2 regions of the Providencia sp. PROV208 genome follow, and region 2 is predicted to be linked to the other one. Evidence: riboswitches for the same ligand, from Rfam matches in the RefSeq annotation. Region 2 holds a riboswitch; the other holds the start of a gene.
The links. Region 2 has a riboswitch for thiamine pyrophosphate ahead of thiC (phosphomethylpyrimidine synthase ThiC). Riboswitches for the same ligand answer to the same signal wherever they lie in the genome.
Positions count from the first base shown of each region.

Region 1 (9,167 bases), on a different contig from region 2:
ACCGAGTCCATTTTTTTCCATGAACTCACTGATTTTGTGTCGGACATTTTCACTCGTTTCTGCCGAAAGCAGTTCAGGTACTAATTCAGACATCAATAGAGGATCAAGCTGGCGAATTAAATACTTCATGCGAGGCACACTACGCCCACTCATACTTAAACTTCGATAGCCTAAAGCCATTAGCACCATCGCGCTTAATGGTTGACCCGCCATTTCACCGCACACACTGATTGGTAAACCAATACGCTGACATTCGGTATGAACCAGGGATAAAAAGCGAACCACCGCAGGGTGCAGGTTATCATAGAGTGCCGCTACATGAGTGTTATTACGGTCAACTGCAAGTAAATATTGTGTAAAGTCATTGGTACCAATAGAAATAAAATCAACACGTTGTTTTAGCTCTGGCAGCAAAAACAATAACGAAGGTACTTCCAGCATGACGCCTATTGGCGGTAAATTAATTGGTTTACCAAGCTGTTGGCTGACTTCATTTCGGGCGCGATTAATCAAGCCAATCGCTTCATCCACCTCATTAATGCTGGTGATCATCGGCAGCAAAATACGCAAATTCCCCGTATCTTGGTTCGCTCGCAACATAGCTCGTAACTGGATCAAAAATATCTCAGGTTGATCCAACATCACTCGGATCCCACGCCAGCCTAAACATGGATTCTCTTCACTAATCGGCATATAGGGCAGCTGTTTGTCCGCCCCAATGTCCAACGTTCTTAGCACAACCGGTTTGGTTGAAAACAGTTGCAATACTTCACGATATAACTGCTTCTGCTCATCTTCTGAGGGAAAGCCATTGTGCAGCATAAATGGCAGCTCAGTACGGTATAACCCGACTCCGTCAACACCATCATGAATTTGTTGTTCATAACGCGGACTCAGCCCAGCGTTAAGGCAAATATCCACATGCTCGCCATTTTTCAGTATGGCGTCTTGGGAAAGTGTTCCTTCCGCTAATCGGCTAAGGTCATTTTCTTCTTCGATGATTTGCTGATATTCCTGAGCGATAAAATTTTCAGGTTCAATAAATACTTCACCACGATACCCATCCAAAATCAGATGACGATTGTGTAATAACGAAGGCTCAATATCCGCCCCCATAATGGCTGGGATCCCCATTGCGCGGATCAAAATCGCCGAGTGTGAATGTGTTGCACCATCGCGAACAATCACTCCTGCCAATTGCTCAAGCGGTAACTCAGCAAGAACACTGGCACTCAACTCATCCGCAACCAAAATAAAACGATCTGGCCATTGACTAGTGGGAGTCTGAGAGTCATCCAGATGAAACAATAAACGTTGCCCTAACGTCCGAAGATCCGAGCCGCGCTCTCTTAAATAAAGATCTCTCAGGCGAGAGAACTGCAAGGCATAATCTTCGATAACTGTTTTGACGGCCCACTCTGCCACTGCGCCTTGATTGATCGCCGTAAACAATCGTTTTTTCAGTTGGGGATCGCTAAGCAAGTGGTTATACAGATCAAAAATGGCAGCGCTCTCTTTGGATGAACTTGCCATAAAACGTTTGCTGATCCGGCGAAATTCCGCAGCGGCACTTTCCAGTGCAACAACCAAACGCTGGCGTTCTTCATCAATATTTAATGTGGTGGCTTGGCATATGCTATCTAAAGATGGCTGGGAAGTATCTTGCCAACCATATGCCATTGAAATTCCTTGTGAAACAGGAATGGCTTTAAAGCGATTTTGACGATATTGGCCAAAAATACCTTTGGTCTGTGCTTGAGATAAAATCACCGCTAACTGCATAGATAGCGTCACCATAAAGGACTCTTCGGTTTCGCTAAATAACCGCTTTTCTCGTTGCTGAACGACCAGCACACCCAGTAGCTGACGTCGATAAACCACAGGCACACCAAGAAATGCCTTGAGCTGCTCTTCTTTAATTTGAGGGAGATATTTGAATTGAGGGTGTTCACGAATGTCCGCGAGATTCAGCATTTCAGATTGTCGACCGACAGCGCCAACAACCCCTTCGTCAAATCCTAGACGAATAGCAATCCCGCTAGGCTTTTTCAGCCCGCGGGTTGCCATTAGGTAATAACATTGACGAGGATGATCTGCTAAATAAATCGAGCACACATCTGTGCGCATCGCTTTGCAGGTTTCATTGACCAAAACTTCAAGCGCTTGGGTCAAGCTGGTCGCCATCGCGACCTTTTCGACAATGTCACGTAAACGCGTCAACATAGGCTTATTTGACTCCGCGCCTACGATTATTAAAAACAGGTCGTTGTGGTAATTTTTGTTCCTGCAAAGGCATAACCACGGGGGCGAATTCCTTCATAACACGCCGATAAACTTCGCGTTTAAAAGAAACCACTTGCCTAACAGGATACCAATAACTGACCCACCGCCAGCCGTCAAATTCTGGCGATTTACTGCGCTGCACATTTATATCGGCGTCATTACATTGGAGTTGAAGTAAAAACCAACGTTGTTTCTGTCCAATACAAACAGGTTTTGTATCCCAACGCACCAAACGCTTAGGTAATTTGTAGCGTAACCAATTACGGGTAGATGCAAGTAACCTGACATCTTTACGCTGTAGTCCGACTTCCTCGTATAACTCACGATACATCGCTTGTTCTGGCGATTCCCCAGGGTTAATCCCACCTTGAGGAAATTGCCAAGAATGCTGACCATAACGGCGAGCCCATAAGACTTGACCTTGCCGATTACAAATTACAATTCCTACATTCGGGCGGTAGCCATCATCATCGATCACTAGACTACCTCAATAACCAAATTTGAAAGATGCCTAATTGTTTCACACATACCTAAACTGGTAAACCTATATCAATACAGTTTGCAGATATGTCTGAAGTAACTACAATAGTCTGCGTCTCAACGGGGTGCCAATTTGGGCTGAGAAATAACCCGTAGAACCTGATCCGGCTAATACCGGCGTAGGGATTTGAGCTGCCGTCTACAAATTATTGTATCGGTCCCCCCTCAAATCCTGTGTGTTTTTTATGATTTACGCAGGAATTACAATGACTAAAAATAAGCTATTTACCTCTATCATTGCATTAACCACCTTAAGTTTTGCAACGTTAGCCTCAGCCGAGAAACCAACGCTGACTGTCTATACCTATGATTCTTTTGCCGCTGAGTGGGGTCCAGGTCCACAAATTAAAAAGAATTTCGAAGCCCAATGTGATTGTGAATTGAAATTAGTTTCATTAGGTGATGGTGTTGCGCTACTCAACCGCCTGCGTATGGAAGGTGCTAAAAGCAAAGCTGACGTTATCTTAGGTTTAGATAACAACTTGCTTGATTCCGCAGAAAAAACAGGATTATTCGCCGCTGCAGATATCAAAACTGATGCCCTCAAATTACCTATCGAATGGAATAGCAAAACATTCATTCCTTACGACTATGGCTACTTCGCGTTCATCTACGATACCAATAAAATTAAGCAGCCACCGAAAAGCATGAATGAGCTGCTTGATAGCAAAAATAATTGGAAAATCATTTATCAAGATCCTCGCACCAGCACCCCTGGCTTAGGGTTAATGTTGTGGGTTGAAAAAATCTACGGTGAAAAATCTGCCGATGCATGGAAAAAAATGGCAGACAAAACGCTCACGGTCACGAAAGGCTGGAGTGAATCTTATGGATTATTCTTGAAAGGCGAAGGTGATTTTGTTCTTAGCTATACCGCCTCTCCAGGCTACCAGATTCTGAATGATAAGAAAGATAACTACGCTGCGGCTCTGTTTGATGAAGGGCATTATATGCAAGTCGAGGTAGCAGCTAGATTGAAGCACAGCCCGCAGCCTGAGCTCGCAAAACAGTTTTTACAGTTTATGTTAACGCCAGAATTCCAAAACACATTACCCACAACTAACTGGATGTATCCGGTGATCGATATACCGCTACCTGAAGTGTATAACGTGTTGCCATTACCGAAAAAGTCATTGCAATTTAGTGCTCAAGAAGTGGCTAAAGAACGTCAAGCATGGACTCGTTTATGGCAAACCGCCGTCAGTCGTTAATCAACTTAACTTTATTACCGGGGGCGCTTGCCTCCGGTTTATTGCTTGTCGTTGCTTTGCTCGCATTTGGGGCTCTGTGGTTTTTCGCACCTGAAATTTCGCTCAAAGAAATCGTTGAAGATGATTACCTCTGGCATGTCATCGGTTTTACGTTTTTGCAGGCACTGCTTTCCGCGATTTTTTCCATTATTCCCGCTATTTTTCTTGCAAGAGCCCTTTACCGCCGGCGGTTCTGGGGACGAACGCTCTTCCTCCGCCTATGCGCTATGACTCTCGTTTTACCCGTATTGGTGGCTGTTTTTGGTATTTTATCGGTATATGGGCAAACCGGATGGCTTGCAAAACTGTGCCAATGGCTAGGATTTGAATACCAATTCTCGCCTTATGGATTACGTGGCATTTTGTTGGCTCATATCTTTTTCAATATGCCACTCGCCACCCGAATGCTATTACAATCGCTTGAAAATATTGCTATTGAGCAACGACAAAGCGCAGCTCAACTTGGATTTAATGAGTGGCAACAATTCGCTATTTTGGAATGGCCCTATTTGCGCCGCCAGATGTTACCGACTGGCGCCTTAATTTTTATGTTGTGCTTTGCCAGTTTTGCGACAGTACTTGCTTTGGGAGGCGGTCCAGCAGCGACAACTATCGAGTTAGCGATTTATCAAGCGCTTAGCTATGACTTTGATTTAGGACGAGCCACATTGCTCGCCTTGATTCAGCTTGGCTGCTGCGTGGGCTTAATGTTAATTTGCCAGCACATTAATCATGCATTCTCAATTGGCTTTAGTCATCAAAATCAGTGGTTTGACCCTGCCGATAACCTATTTCGTCGCTTGCGCGATTTGCTTGTGATTGCTGCCGCCCTCCTCCTATTAATCCCGCCCTTATTAGCGGTTATTGTCGATGGACTAAATAGTCAACTACTGGACGTCCTCCAGCAATCAGCCTTATGGCAAGCAACATCAACATCACTGTTTATCGCACTTTTCGCAGGAGTGATATGTGTCATCCTCACGCTAATGCTGCTTTGGAGTAGCCGAGAACTACGACTGAGAAATGCACTAAAACTTGGACAAGCGATTGAACTCAGCGGTCTCATCATTCTCGCGATGCCTGGGATTGTTCTGGCAACTGGCTTTTTCATTTTTTTCAATGAAACCATTGGTATCCCTGAGACTCCTTATCCGCTCGTGATCATGACAAATGCCTTACTTGCGATCCCTTATGCCCTAAAAGTGCTTGATAACCCTACGCGGGATTTGGCTCAACGTTATAATCCATTGTGTCAATCTTTGGAAATTACAGGCTTTAACCGATTTAAAATTATTGAGTTACGCGCGCTACGTAAACCTATCGCTCAAGCATTAGCGTTTGCTTGTGTTATTTCAATCGGGGATTTTGGCGTCGTCGCCCTGTTTGGTAATGAAGCGTTTCGCACTCTACCTTACTATCTTTATCAGCAAATAGGCGCTTATCGTACTCATGACGGTGCTGTCACCGCGATGCTATTGCTGTTACTTTGTTTTTGCCTGTTCAGCTTACTTGAGAGATTATCGGGAAAGACTCATGATTGAATTAAAAAACCTAGATTATCAATACGATAGTCTGAACATGCACTTTGATTTCATAGTCGCTTCAGGAGAAAGAGTCGCGATCATGGGACCGAGCGGCGCAGGCAAGAGTACCCTACTTAGCCTAATTAGTGGATTTCAGTATCCTCGCCATGGCACTATCACGTTAAATGGCGAAAATCATACTTTGACACCCCCTGCGAAGCGCCCTGTCTCCATGCTATTCCAAGAAAATAATCTCTTTGCCCACCTCACGGTTAGGCAAAATATTGGGTTAGGCTTACAACCTAGTTTGCGCCTTAATCAACTGCAAATGACTGAAGTTGAACAGATGGCACAACACGTCAGCTTAACTGAATGTTTGGATAGAACACCGGCGCAGTTATCGGGTGGTCAACGTCAACGTGCAGCGCTTGCTCGCTGTTTAATTCGCAACCAACCTATTTTATTGTTAGATGAGCCATTTTCTGCCTTAGATCCCGCTTTACGCAATGAAATGCTGCAATTACTCAATGACATTTGCGTTAATAAATCCATCACGTTATTGATGGTCTCTCATAGTATTGAAGACTCGCTACAAATCGCCCCTCGTAGCTTAGTGATTGCCGATGGCGCAATTGTGTATGACGGCGATACTGAAACACTGTTACAAGGCAAAACCGATGCTTCTGCATTATTAGGCATTTCTAATTATCTCGATAAATAACACTGTATAAATCCCCACCATTCGCGTATATTAATTGCAGATTATTTACGCGAGTTTCCTTTATGCCTCCATCCAATGCCCCCGCTGAAAAAGGCTTTATTCTTAGCCGCCATTGGCGAGATACCCGCTACGGTATCGAGGTCAGCTATTGGCTACTTACCGATAATCAACCGCAAAAAGTCATTGTTCCTTATCAACAAGCCGTCGGTTTTTTACCCGAATCTAAACTGCCCCTTGTACGCCATTTATTTGAAGGGCAAGCTGATATTAGCTATCGCCCCGTTGAGCTTCGGGATTTTAAACGCGAAAAAGTGTATGCCATTTACTGTCAGCAATATCGCCAGTTACAAAATTTGGACAAAAATTGCCAAGCGCTAGGTGTCGAGTTATTAGAAACTGATATTCGCCCTTGTGAACGTTATTTAATGGAGCGCTTTATTACCGCTCCCGTGTGGTTTTCTCGAAATCATCAAGGAAAATATCAACTTAAACCTTGTGACGGTTATCGACCAACATTACGCGCTGTATCCCTTGATATTGAAACTAGCCAGCATGGGGAGCTTTACTCAATTGGGTTAGCTGGCTGTGGTGATAATGTCGTGTTTATGCTGGGGCCTGAACAAGGTCCAGCCCTCAACAATGAACATCGGCTAGTGTACGCAAACAGTCGCCCTCAGTTACTCGAACAATTAAACGACTGGATTCAGCAATATGATCCTGACGCCATTATCGGTTGGAATTTAATTCAATTTGATTTGCAAGTGTTACAAAAACACGCAGAGCGTTATGGCATTCCACTTTTATTAGGTCGGCAAGGGAAAAAGCTTGAATGGCGAGAACACGGTTTTAAGCAAGGGGTGTTTTTTGCCTCCGCTGAAGGTCGCTTAATTATTGATGGTATTGATGCGTTAAAATCGGCAACATGGAGTTTCAGTTCATTCAGTTTGGAATCCGTTGCCCAGCAATTGCTTGGTGAAGGAAAGGCAATTGATACTCCCTATGATCGGATGGATGAAATTAACCGCCGCTTTGCTCACGATAAACCCGCCCTCGCCCATTACAATATTCAAGACTGTATTTTGGTGCATCGCATCTTTGAAAAAACCGATTTAATGGCATTCTTGCAAGAACGCTCTACAGTCACAGGGCTCGCCGCCGATCGCATGGGAGGCTCAGTCGCCGCCTTTTCCCATTTATATATTCCTCGGCTACACCGCTTAGGGTTTGTTGCCCCTACGCTCTCTGAGCAAAAATTTCAGCTCAATCCCGGCGGATTTGTCATGGACTCCCAACCTGGTTTGTATGACTCTGTTTTGGTGCTTGATTATAAAAGCCTATATCCCTCAATTATTCGCACCTTTTTGATTGACCCTGCAGGCATGATTGAAGGGCTGGCTCATCCTGAACCTGAGCATTCTGTTGAAGGATTTCGTGGGGCATGGTTTTCCCGCACTACGCACTGTTTACCTGATATTGTCAGCCATATTTGGCAAGGTCGAGATAAAGCTAAACAACAAAAAAATGCCCCTCTATCCCAAGCACTCAAAATCATTATGAATGCATTTGCAGGGGTTTTAGGTGCCGATGGATGTCGCTTTTTTGATCCTAGATTAACCGCTTCAATTACGATGCGTGGTCATGAAATCATGCGCATTACGAAGCAATTAATTGAATCTCAAGGCTATCAGGTAATCTATGGGGATACAGATTCCACCTTTGTTTGGCTAAGGGATCCTCACACAGATGAACAAGCGCAAAAAGTCGGTTATCAATTGCGAGATCATGTTAATAATTGGTGGAAACAACATCTTAAAGAAGAGTGGCAACTCGATGGTGTTCTCGAACTTGAATATGAAACCCACTATCGACGCTTTTTGATGCCAACGATCCGCGGAACTGACCAAGGCAGTAAAAAACGCTATGCAGGTTTAAGCCAAGATACCATGGTTTTTAAAGGGTTAGAGACTATCCGCTCTGATTGGACGCCTCTCGCTCAAAATTTCCAAAAAGAGTTGTATACCCGTATTTTTTATCGTCAGCCTTATCGAGAGTTTATTAACGATTATATTCGTGCCATTCGTTCTGGAGAATATGACAATCGCTTGATTTATCGTAAACGCCTGCGTCGTAAATTGTCCGATTATCAGCGTAATGTTCCCCCTCACGTAAGAGCTGCACGACAGGCGGATGAATACAATTTAAAATTACAGCGCCCTTTGCAGTATCAAAATGGGGGTTGGATCAGCTACATTATTACCCAAGCGGGTCCTGAACCGCTTGAAACTGTGACGGCTAAACCCGATTATGAGCACTATATTCTCAAACAAATCAAGCCTATCGCCGATGGGATTCTCCCTTTTCTGCAAGATGATTTCGATACCATTTTGACAGGGCAAATTAATCTTTTGTTTTAAAGCCTAACGAGCAGCGAGAATTGTACAATTCTTATTACAATTGCCGCATTTTTAACAGGTGACGATAAGCGAATGTTGAATTAATATAACGCCCCTTTGATATCTCGACCTGTTATACGCACAGCTTGGCGAGAAAATCGGCTATACTCATCATAATTCGAGCAACGCGACTCGAAAGAGAAAAGAGCTATAATTGCCAAACGGCAAAACGATTAAAAAATTTCGCATCACCCTTGGTATATAACCGTTATATCAACACTGGGCAAAGACACCGATTAGTTGTCTTAAACATCTAAAAATAAACAATCAAAATTATGGAATTAAATTAAACCTATGCCATTTACTCTTGGTCAACGCTGGATCAGCGACACAGAAAGCGAACTTGGGTTAGGCGCCGTCGTGGCTATTGATGCCCGTATGGTGACGTTGCTTTTCC
Region 1 is NZ_JAMPNS010000008.1:69,335-78,501, forward strand. Features, by position in the region: gene ptsP (phosphoenolpyruvate--protein phosphotransferase) at 1-2,223, opposite strand, end outside; gene rppH (RNA pyrophosphohydrolase) at 2,228-2,761, opposite strand; TPP riboswitch at 2,875-2,967, shown strand; gene thiB (thiamine ABC transporter substrate binding subunit) at 3,030-4,034, shown strand; gene thiP (thiamine/thiamine pyrophosphate ABC transporter permease ThiP) at 4,010-5,614, shown strand; gene thiQ (thiamine ABC transporter ATP-binding protein ThiQ) at 5,607-6,317, shown strand; gene PR766_RS06805 (DNA polymerase II) at 6,380-8,731, shown strand; gene rapA (RNA polymerase-associated protein RapA) at 9,065-9,167, shown strand, end outside.
Region 1: another riboswitch for thiamine pyrophosphate. It lies ahead of thiB (thiamine ABC transporter substrate binding subunit); the one in region 2 lies ahead of thiC (phosphomethylpyrimidine synthase ThiC).

Region 2 (9,167 bases):
TTCAATTAATCGCCGAGCAATTGTGTCACCTGGGGGGATTAACGGTAGGTCGTTATAGTGATACCAATTAGCGCTGACCAACTCTTTGGGGTCCACTTGAATATCCCCACCATCATAGTCTGCTAAAAAGCCCATCATCAGCGAATGAGGGAATGGCCATGGCTGGGAAGAGACATAACGAATATTCCGCACTTTTATATGGCTCTCTTCCATCACTTCGCGAGCCACTGCCTCTTCTAAGGTTTCCCCCACTTCCACAAACCCAGCTAACACCGTGAACAGCGGATTTTGTGAATGGCGACGATGTTGTGCCAGCAAAATATGATCATCACGACGAATACCGACGATAATACAAGGTGCGATTTGCGGGTAGTAACGCTCATGGCAGTGGTCACACAAACATGCCCACTCCGTAGAACTATGACGCATCGCCGTACCGCAATAGCCACAATAGCGGTGTGAGCGATAAAACTCAGCTAATTGTACACCTCGCCCAGCAAGGCGAAATAAGCCTTCATCTTGAGAAGCCACTACGCGAGGGGATGCCATGTCTGATGGCATTTTTTCCGCAATCAACCAAACAACTTCCCCTTGCCATTCGCCAATCGGTGTTGCTAATTTTCCGGTTAATCCAAATTGTTGCGCTGCGCCTCGAGGAATATCGCCTTGCGGTAGCCATAGGCGACCCGCAAAACAGACAAACCACCAGCCACTTTCCGTTCCTGCTAATGTGTGTTTATTCATTATGGTTCTCTATTTCAACACTTTTTATTGCGGTTAAAGATACGCTTGTTTTATAGATTGGCATACAACCGTTTGATTCGTCACTCCCCTTTCATCATTTTGACACTTTTTAGACATTTTAAAGTCACTACGTCTAAAAAGTGTCACACAACCGTCAATTCATTGTCATCTTGAATAATTAGCATGCCAATTAACCAATACGGCGACTCTTATAGAGAGAGAAACAAGATGAAAGCTATCGTACCTGCAATTTTACTGTCACTCAGCGCCTCTCAAATGGCTTTTGCCGCTGACAGTGATTTAACCAAACTTATCGAAGCTGCAAAAAAAGAAGGTCAAGTTTATAGCGTTGGGATGCCTGACACATGGGCAAACTGGAAAGGCACATGGCAAGATTTATCGGCTCAATATGGTTTAAAACATCAAGATACGGACATGAGCTCCGCGCAAGAAATCGCAAAGTTTGCCGCTGAGAAAAATAATGCCACAGCGGATATCGGTGACGTGGGCGCGTCCTTTGGACCGGTTGCCGTACAAAAAGGCGTGACTCAGCCGTACAAACCGACCACTTGGTCACAAGTGCCGGACTGGGCAAAAGATAAAGATGGTCATTGGGCGCTGGCTTATACCGGTACTATCGCGTTCATGATCAATAAAGACTTAGTTAAAGACACACCAAAAAGCTGGGATGACTTACTCAAAGGTAAATATAAAGTTACCGTAGGGGATGTCGGTATTGCCGCACAAGCCAATAATGCGGTTTTAGCGGCGGCATTTGCTCGTGGCGGCGATGAAAATAATCTGAAGCCTGCTATTGAATTTTTCGGTGAGCTCGCCAAACAAAAACGTTTATCTGTGAATGACCCAACCGTTGCCAATATTGAAAAAGGTGAAGTTGAAGTCGGTATTTTATGGGACTTTAATGCCCTGAACTATCGTGACCAAATCAACCGCGACCGATTTATTGTCGTCATCCCATCTGACGGTAGCGTGATCTCCGGTTACACCACCATCATCAACAAATTCGCCAAAAATCCGAATGCTGCAAAATTAGCTCGCGAATTTATTTTTAGTGATAAAGGGCAAATCAATCTTGCAGAAGGTTATGCGCGCCCTATTCGTGCTCAACACCTAACATTGCCAGCAGAAATCCAAGCTAAATTACTTCCAGAAGAACAGTATAAAAATGTTCATCCGATCAAAGATGCCGAAGGTTGGGAAAAGTCATCGCGTAATTTACCGAAAATGTGGCAGCAACAAGTGTTAATTCACCAACAATAATTGCGATTAGGAACCACAGTCTGATGTCTGAAAAAGTCATACTTGTTGTTCTTGACGGTTTAAGTTATTCAGTAGCCCATCAATGTATGGGCTATCTCAATGGTCTTATCAAAGCCGACAGTGCAACACTTTATAAAATGGAGTGTGAACTCCCGTCTATGTCGCGCCCACTGTACGAATGTATTTTGACGGGGATCGCCCCCGTTCAAAGTGGCATCGTCAACAACGATGTGGTGCGACTTTCTCACTTCGAGAGCATCTTTTCACTGGCTCACCAAGCAGGTAAAACCACCGCTGCCGCTGCCTATTATTGGGTCAGTGAATTGTATAACCGCGCACCTTTTGATGCGAATCGCGACCGATTTACCCATGATAAACAGCTTCCTATTCAGCATGGATGCTTTTACCAAGCAGACCATTACCCTGATGACCATCTCTTTATGGACGCTGAATACCTACGTACCCAGCATGACCCCGATTTTTTGCTGATCCACCCGATGAATATTGATGATGCGGGTCATAAATTTGGATTCGATTCTCCGCAATACCGCAACGCCGCCCGTAAAGCAGATATTTATTTATCCCGCTATCTACCAATGTGGATCGCGCAAGGCTACCAAATCATCATCACCAGTGACCACGGGATGAATAATGACCGTAGCCACGGGGGAATCTTACCGGAAGAGTGCACGGTACCGCTGCTAACTATCGGGAATGCCTTTTCTCACCAACCCGATGTGCTCATAGAACAAACCGCGATTTGTGGCACGGTTTGCCAGTTACTTGGTGTACCTTTCTCAAACAAAACTGTCTGTGATGATTTACTGGCAGGAGGTCGCTAATGGCAGATATTCCAGCAAGTGATCCCCCCCATCAACACAGGGGAAGCCTAGCGATGTTAAATAAGCCCAATGTGCGTTTTCACTGGCGTGCAGCACTATTAATTGTACCGTTTATTATCTTATTTTACCTGTTTCAGATTGCCCCCATGATTTGGGTGTTATTCAACAGTTTTGTCTATGAAGAAGCGTGGTCTTTTGAAAATTACGTTGAAATCTTCACCAACGATTTCTATCTACAAGCGTTTCAAAACACCTTATGGTTATCACTAATTTGTAGTGTTGTTGGTCTGCTTATTGCCTGTGTTACTGCATTCTCTATTTATAAAATGCAGGGCAAAGTGCGCAATTTTATGATTTCGTTTACCACCATGGCGAGCAATTTTAGCGGTGTCCCATTAGCCTTCGCGTTTATCATTATTTTAGGTTTTAACGGCGCAATTACCTTACAGCTTAAAGCGTGGGGATGGATTGATGATTTTAATATCTACAGCGCCAGCGGCTTGATGCTCCTGTATATCTATTTCCAAATCCCGCTGGGAATTTTACTACTTTACCCTGCATTTGATGCCTTAAAACCTGAATGGGAAGATGCGGCTAAGACCATGGGGGCAAGCAAGCTCACTTATTGGCTGAAAGTAGGTATTCCGGTGATTTCCCCTGCCTTGCTAGGCACGTTTATTATCTTAGTGGCCAATGCGGTTGGCGCCTATGCCAGCACTTATGCATTGACCAGTGGAAACTACAACTTAGTGACTATCCGCATTGCCAGTCTTGTCTCTGGCGACCTATTCTTAGAACCCAATATGGCAGCTGCACTGTCCGTTGTTTTGATTGCGATCCTTGGGTTTATCACAGCGATTCACCACTGGCTATTAAAGCGGAGCTACCATGCTAAATCCTAATATTCGTAGCCCAAAAACACCGAGTTTACTGTTTCATAAAATGGTGCTCGGCACTGTTGCCACCATTCTTGCGCTGCCAATTATCGCCACCTTTGTTTACTCCATTTCGAGCTCATGGGGCGCGACGATTATGCCTGATGCCCTTTCCATAAAATGGTATCTGCAACTGTGGCAAGATCCGCGCTTTTTAATGGCATTTGGACGATCGCTCTTGATCTGCTTTGGCACATTACTGATCAGCGTACTGGTCATTTTACCGATGACTTTCGCCGTGTTTTACCGCTTTCCAAAGCTCAAAGGGTTGATGGATTTATTAATCATTCTTCCTTTTGCGATACCGCCCGTTGTCTCTTCCGTCGGCTTACTGCAAATTTTTGCCGATGAGCCATTTATGTTGGTCGGTACGCCGTGGATTCTAATTGGTACTTACTTCACTATCACATTGCCATTTATGTACCGCGCACTCGCCAATAGTTTCCAAGGGATCAACCTGCATGACTTAATGGATGCCGCCCATTTACTCGGCGCCAGCACGTTTAAAGCCTTTTTAATGATAGTGCTCCCAAATATCCGTAAAGGGTTATTGGTGTCTTTGCTAATTTCTTTTTCATTTTTAATGGGCGAATTCGTGTTTGCTAATATTCTAGTGGGAACCCGTTTCGAAACCTTGCAGATCTATCTCTTCAATATGCGCCAAACCAGCGGACACTTTACCTCGGCATTGGTGATGTCCTACTTCCTATTTACGTTGCTGCTCACAGGGTTAGCAACTCGCTTGAATCGTGCGGGAGACGAACGATGAGCTACGTCATTGCTGAAAATCTAACCAAATCCTTTGGTCAAAATCAGGTATTCTCCGATATCCAATTTACGATTGAAAAAGGCGAATTTATTACCTTACTCGGGCCAAGTGGCTGCGGAAAATCCACCTTACTCCGTTGTATTGCGGGGCTGGAGCAACCCGATAGCGGGGAACTCTATATTAACCGCCAAAATATCACTCACCAGCCCGCTCAACAGCGTGGGGTGGGTATGGTATTTCAAAGCTATGCCTTATTCCCAAACATGACCGTCGCGGAGAATATTGCCTTTGGATTAAAGATGCGAAAAGTGTCTGCGACTGAACGCAACAAAGCGGTTTGCGAAGTGATTGATATAGTTGAGCTACAAGGCAAAGAGAACCAATACCCGCATCAACTTTCGGGAGGTCAGCGCCAACGTGTCGCACTTGCGCGCGCACTGGTGATGAAACCGCAAATTTTGCTTCTCGACGAACCGTTATCGGCGCTTGATGCCCGTATTCGCAAGCACCTGCGCCAACAAATTCGTGAGATCCAGCGCGAACTCGGGCTCACGACCATTTTCGTCACTCACGATCAAGATGAAGCGATGATTATGTCTGACCGCATTTTTTTAATGAATAAAGGCGCAATTATTCAAAGCGATACCGCTGAAAACATCTATACTCAACCTGCCACTGAATTTGTCGCACGCTTTATGGGACATTACAATTTAGTCGATGCCGAGAAAGCCAATGGGATGCTAGGTGTCAATTTACAAGGAACTCTCGCCATTCGCCCAGAATCTATTTATGTTCGTGAAACGGGAAGACAGTATGGTAGCCATATTTCTGCACCTGTAGATGCAGTGATCCTTGACCACCAACTGCTCGGAAATATCATTCGCTACAGCGTCAATACCCCTGCTGGCGATATGACGGTAGATCTTCTTAATCGCTCTTCTGAACGTTTGTTTGAACCGGGCACGCACCTTGAGTTAATGTTTAATAAAAATGAAATTCGAGCGCTAAGTTAATCAGCAATAAGTGAGCCATTGAAAGGAACCTCATGCCAAACCAGTCTACACAAACCAAATTAGCTATTTTTGATTTAGACGATACGCTTATTCGCGGAGACAGCAGCGTGCTGTGGACACAATATTTGTGGGATAAAAAAATCATCACAGACCCGCGTTTCGTCGAAGCCGATAAAGAGATGATGGAACTGTACAACGCCGGCAATTTGGATATGGTGACTTACTTAAAGTCTAATTTGCAGACTCTCGAAGGCATCAAGATAGAGCTAGTCGATGAATGGCTAGAGGATTTTGTTGAGACGATTATCCTTCCACGTGTTTACCCAACGGCCTTAAGTACGATCACATCATACCGATCGCAAGGGATCCCGATCATTGTGATCTCGGCAACCGTGTCGTTTATTGTGAACAAAATCGCTGATCGTCTTGGAGCTGACGTCTCCATGGGAATCGATATTAAGCGTTCAAATGGCTGCTACACGGCCGAAGTTGACGGTATTCCGACCTTTAAAGAAGGTAAAGTTAAGCGTTTAACACAGTGGATCTCCCACCAGCCAATCACCGATGCGTATATTTATTTCTACACCGATTCCGCCAATGACCTACCAATGTGTCATTTCGCCGATGAGACGTTCATTATCAACGGCGACTCACGCCTTCTCCAAGCCGCCAATGAAAACCACTGGTCACAATATTCGTGGAGTTTGTAAAACCCCTATTTAGCCAACCTAGTTTTAACTTTTAACTCTTAATTTCTAGGTTTTGGATTTTTAGGTTTTTAACTAACTGCCTTTCAAAGGTTCCTCTAAATTATTCGAGTGAGAAGAAGGCGGCAAGCGAGGATATCCCGAGGAGCATACACAAGTATGTGACTCGGGTAGCCGAGAGAAGCCAACGCACTTATCGCTTGAAGAATGACGGGGAAACTCTATACTGAATGCTCTTGTCGGAGTGCCTAGCATGTGCAAACATCAGGCTGAGACCGTTAATTCGGGATCCGCGGAACCTGATCGGGTTAATACCCGCGAAGGGAACAAGAGTAATCTTCTCGCACGATCTTCCCCGCCCTTGGTGGATATTTCGTTGCAATGCCACACCATTACTCCTCCGAACTCCAGACAAGCAACTTTCTTTCGATAAACCCGCTATTGGCGCACTACGCCGTATAGCCTGTGACGATGTCAGGAAATTGCTATGTCCAATAATACGAATAATTCTGTTATACCGAGTACCGATATTTCACCTAAAGCTGCGCCAGCACGTACCCGAAAAGCGCAACGTGATGCCGCGGAAGACTTTATCAATACCATTTCCGGCGTTTCATTCCCTAACTCCGAACGTATTTATCTCCTAGGCTCACGGGACGATATCCAAGTGCCTATGCGCGAAATTCAGCTCTCTCCAACACTCATCGGCGGTGATAAAGAGAATCCCAAATTTGAAGATAATGAAGCCGTTCCTGTGTATGACACTTCAGGTCCTTACGGCGATCCCGCTTCTGAACTCAACGTGCATAAGGGGTTGAAAAAAATCCGTGCGCCGTGGATCCATGAACGCGCCGATACCGTTGCTGTTGAGAATCTCAGCTCGGACTTTACCCAACAGCGCTTAGCGGATGCGGGCTTAGACCACCTGCGTTTTAATAATCGCCCTGCACCGCTGAAAGCCCAAACCGGAAAATGCGTCACTCAGCTACACTATGCGCGCCAAGGCATAGTGACTCCAGAAATGGAATTTATCGCTATTCGTGAAAATATGGGGCGTGAGCGTATTCGCAGCGAAGTATTGCGCCAACAACACCCGGGGCAAAGTTTTGGGGCTATTTTACCAGACAATATTACACCTGAGTTTGTACGCCAAGAGGTCGCTGCGGGTCGCGCAATTATCCCTGCCAATATTAACCATCCTGAATCTGAGCCGATGATTATTGGGCGTAATTTCTTAGTGAAAGTTAACGCTAATATCGGTAACTCTTCGGTGACTTCATCTATCGAAGAAGAGGTAGAAAAACTGATTTGGTCCACGCGCTGGGGCGCAGACACTGTTATGGACTTATCGACAGGTCGCTATATACATGAAACCCGCGAGTGGATTTTGCGTAATAGTCCAGTGCCAATCGGCACAGTGCCTATCTATCAAGCTCTGGAAAAAGTGAATGGCGTTGCCGAAAACCTCACTTGGGAAATGTTCCGCGATACGCTGTTAGAACAAGCAGAACAAGGCGTTGATTACTTTACTATCCATGCTGGCGTATTACTGCGCTATGTACCAATGACAGCTAAACGTCTGACGGGCATTGTTTCCCGTGGCGGTTCTATCATGGCGAAATGGTGTTTATCCCACCATCAGGAAAACTTCCTGTATGAACATTTCCGTGAAATTTGCGAAATTTGCGCCGCCTATGATGTTTCACTCTCATTAGGGGATGGGCTGCGTCCGGGGTCTGTACAAGATGCTAACGACGAAGCCCAATTCTCAGAATTACATACCTTAGGCGAACTGACCAAGATCGCATGGGAATACGATGTACAGGTGATGATTGAAGGTCCGGGGCATGTGCCAATGCAAATGATCCGTCGCAATATGACCGAAGAATTAGAGCACTGCCATGAAGCGCCATTCTATACATTAGGTCCTCTAACGACGGATATTGCGCCGGGTTATGATCATTTCACTTCCGGTATTGGTGCCGCCATGATTGGTTGGTTTGGCTGTGCAATGTTGTGCTATGTCACCCCCAAAGAGCACCTTGGTTTACCGAACAAAGAAGACGTCAAACAAGGGCTAATTACCTACAAAATTGCCGCCCATGCAGCTGATTTAGCAAAAGGTCATCCAGGTGCGCAAATTCGTGATAACGCGATGTCCAAAGCGCGTTTTGAGTTCCGTTGGGAAGACCAATTTAATCTTGCCCTCGACCCAGAAACGGCGCGTAAATATCACGATGAAACCCTACCCCAAGCTTCTGGGAAAATAGCTCACTTCTGCTCAATGTGTGGACCAAAATTCTGCTCAATGAAAATTTCCCAAGAAGTTCGTGACTATGCGGCACAAAAAGAAGCGGGAATGGAGCAGATGTCTGAAGCTTTTCGCGCCCACGGAAGTGAGCTCTATCATGGGGCTGAGATTACTGAGGTCGTGAGTGATGAACAAAACGCTTAAATTACCGAAGAGTCCATTTCCACAGACTGAGCATCGCCTTGGTCTGTACCCTGTCGTGGATTCGGTTGAATGGATTGAACGCCTGCTAAATGCAGGTGTTTCCACCTTGCAATTACGAATCAAAGACAAACAAGATAGCGAAGTTCATGAGCAAATTCAGCGCGCGATTGCACTTGGCAAGCAACATAATGCCCGATTATTTATTAATGACTATTGGCGTTTAGCCGTAGAGTTAGGGGCATATGGCGTACATTTGGGACAAGAAGATCTGGACACAACCGACCTTATCGCCATTCATCAAGCGGGGTTACGGCTGGGGATCTCCACCCACGATCCCGATGAGGTCGCGATCGCCAAATCCATTCGTCCATCATATATCGCACTTGGGCATATTTTTCCCACCCAAACCAAGCAGATGCCA
Region 2 is NZ_JAMPNS010000029.1:22,118-31,284, reverse strand. Features, by position in the region: gene nudC (NAD(+) diphosphatase) at 1-744, opposite strand, end outside; gene PR766_RS17655 (ABC transporter substrate-binding protein) at 973-2,025, shown strand; gene PR766_RS17650 (alkaline phosphatase family protein) at 2,049-2,867, shown strand; gene PR766_RS17645 (ABC transporter permease) at 2,867-3,769, shown strand; gene PR766_RS17640 (ABC transporter permease) at 3,756-4,571, shown strand; gene PR766_RS17635 (ABC transporter ATP-binding protein) at 4,568-5,584, shown strand; gene PR766_RS17630 (HAD family hydrolase) at 5,617-6,294, shown strand; TPP riboswitch at 6,522-6,634, shown strand; gene thiC (phosphomethylpyrimidine synthase ThiC) at 6,779-8,746, shown strand; gene thiE (thiamine phosphate synthase) at 8,730-9,167, shown strand, end outside.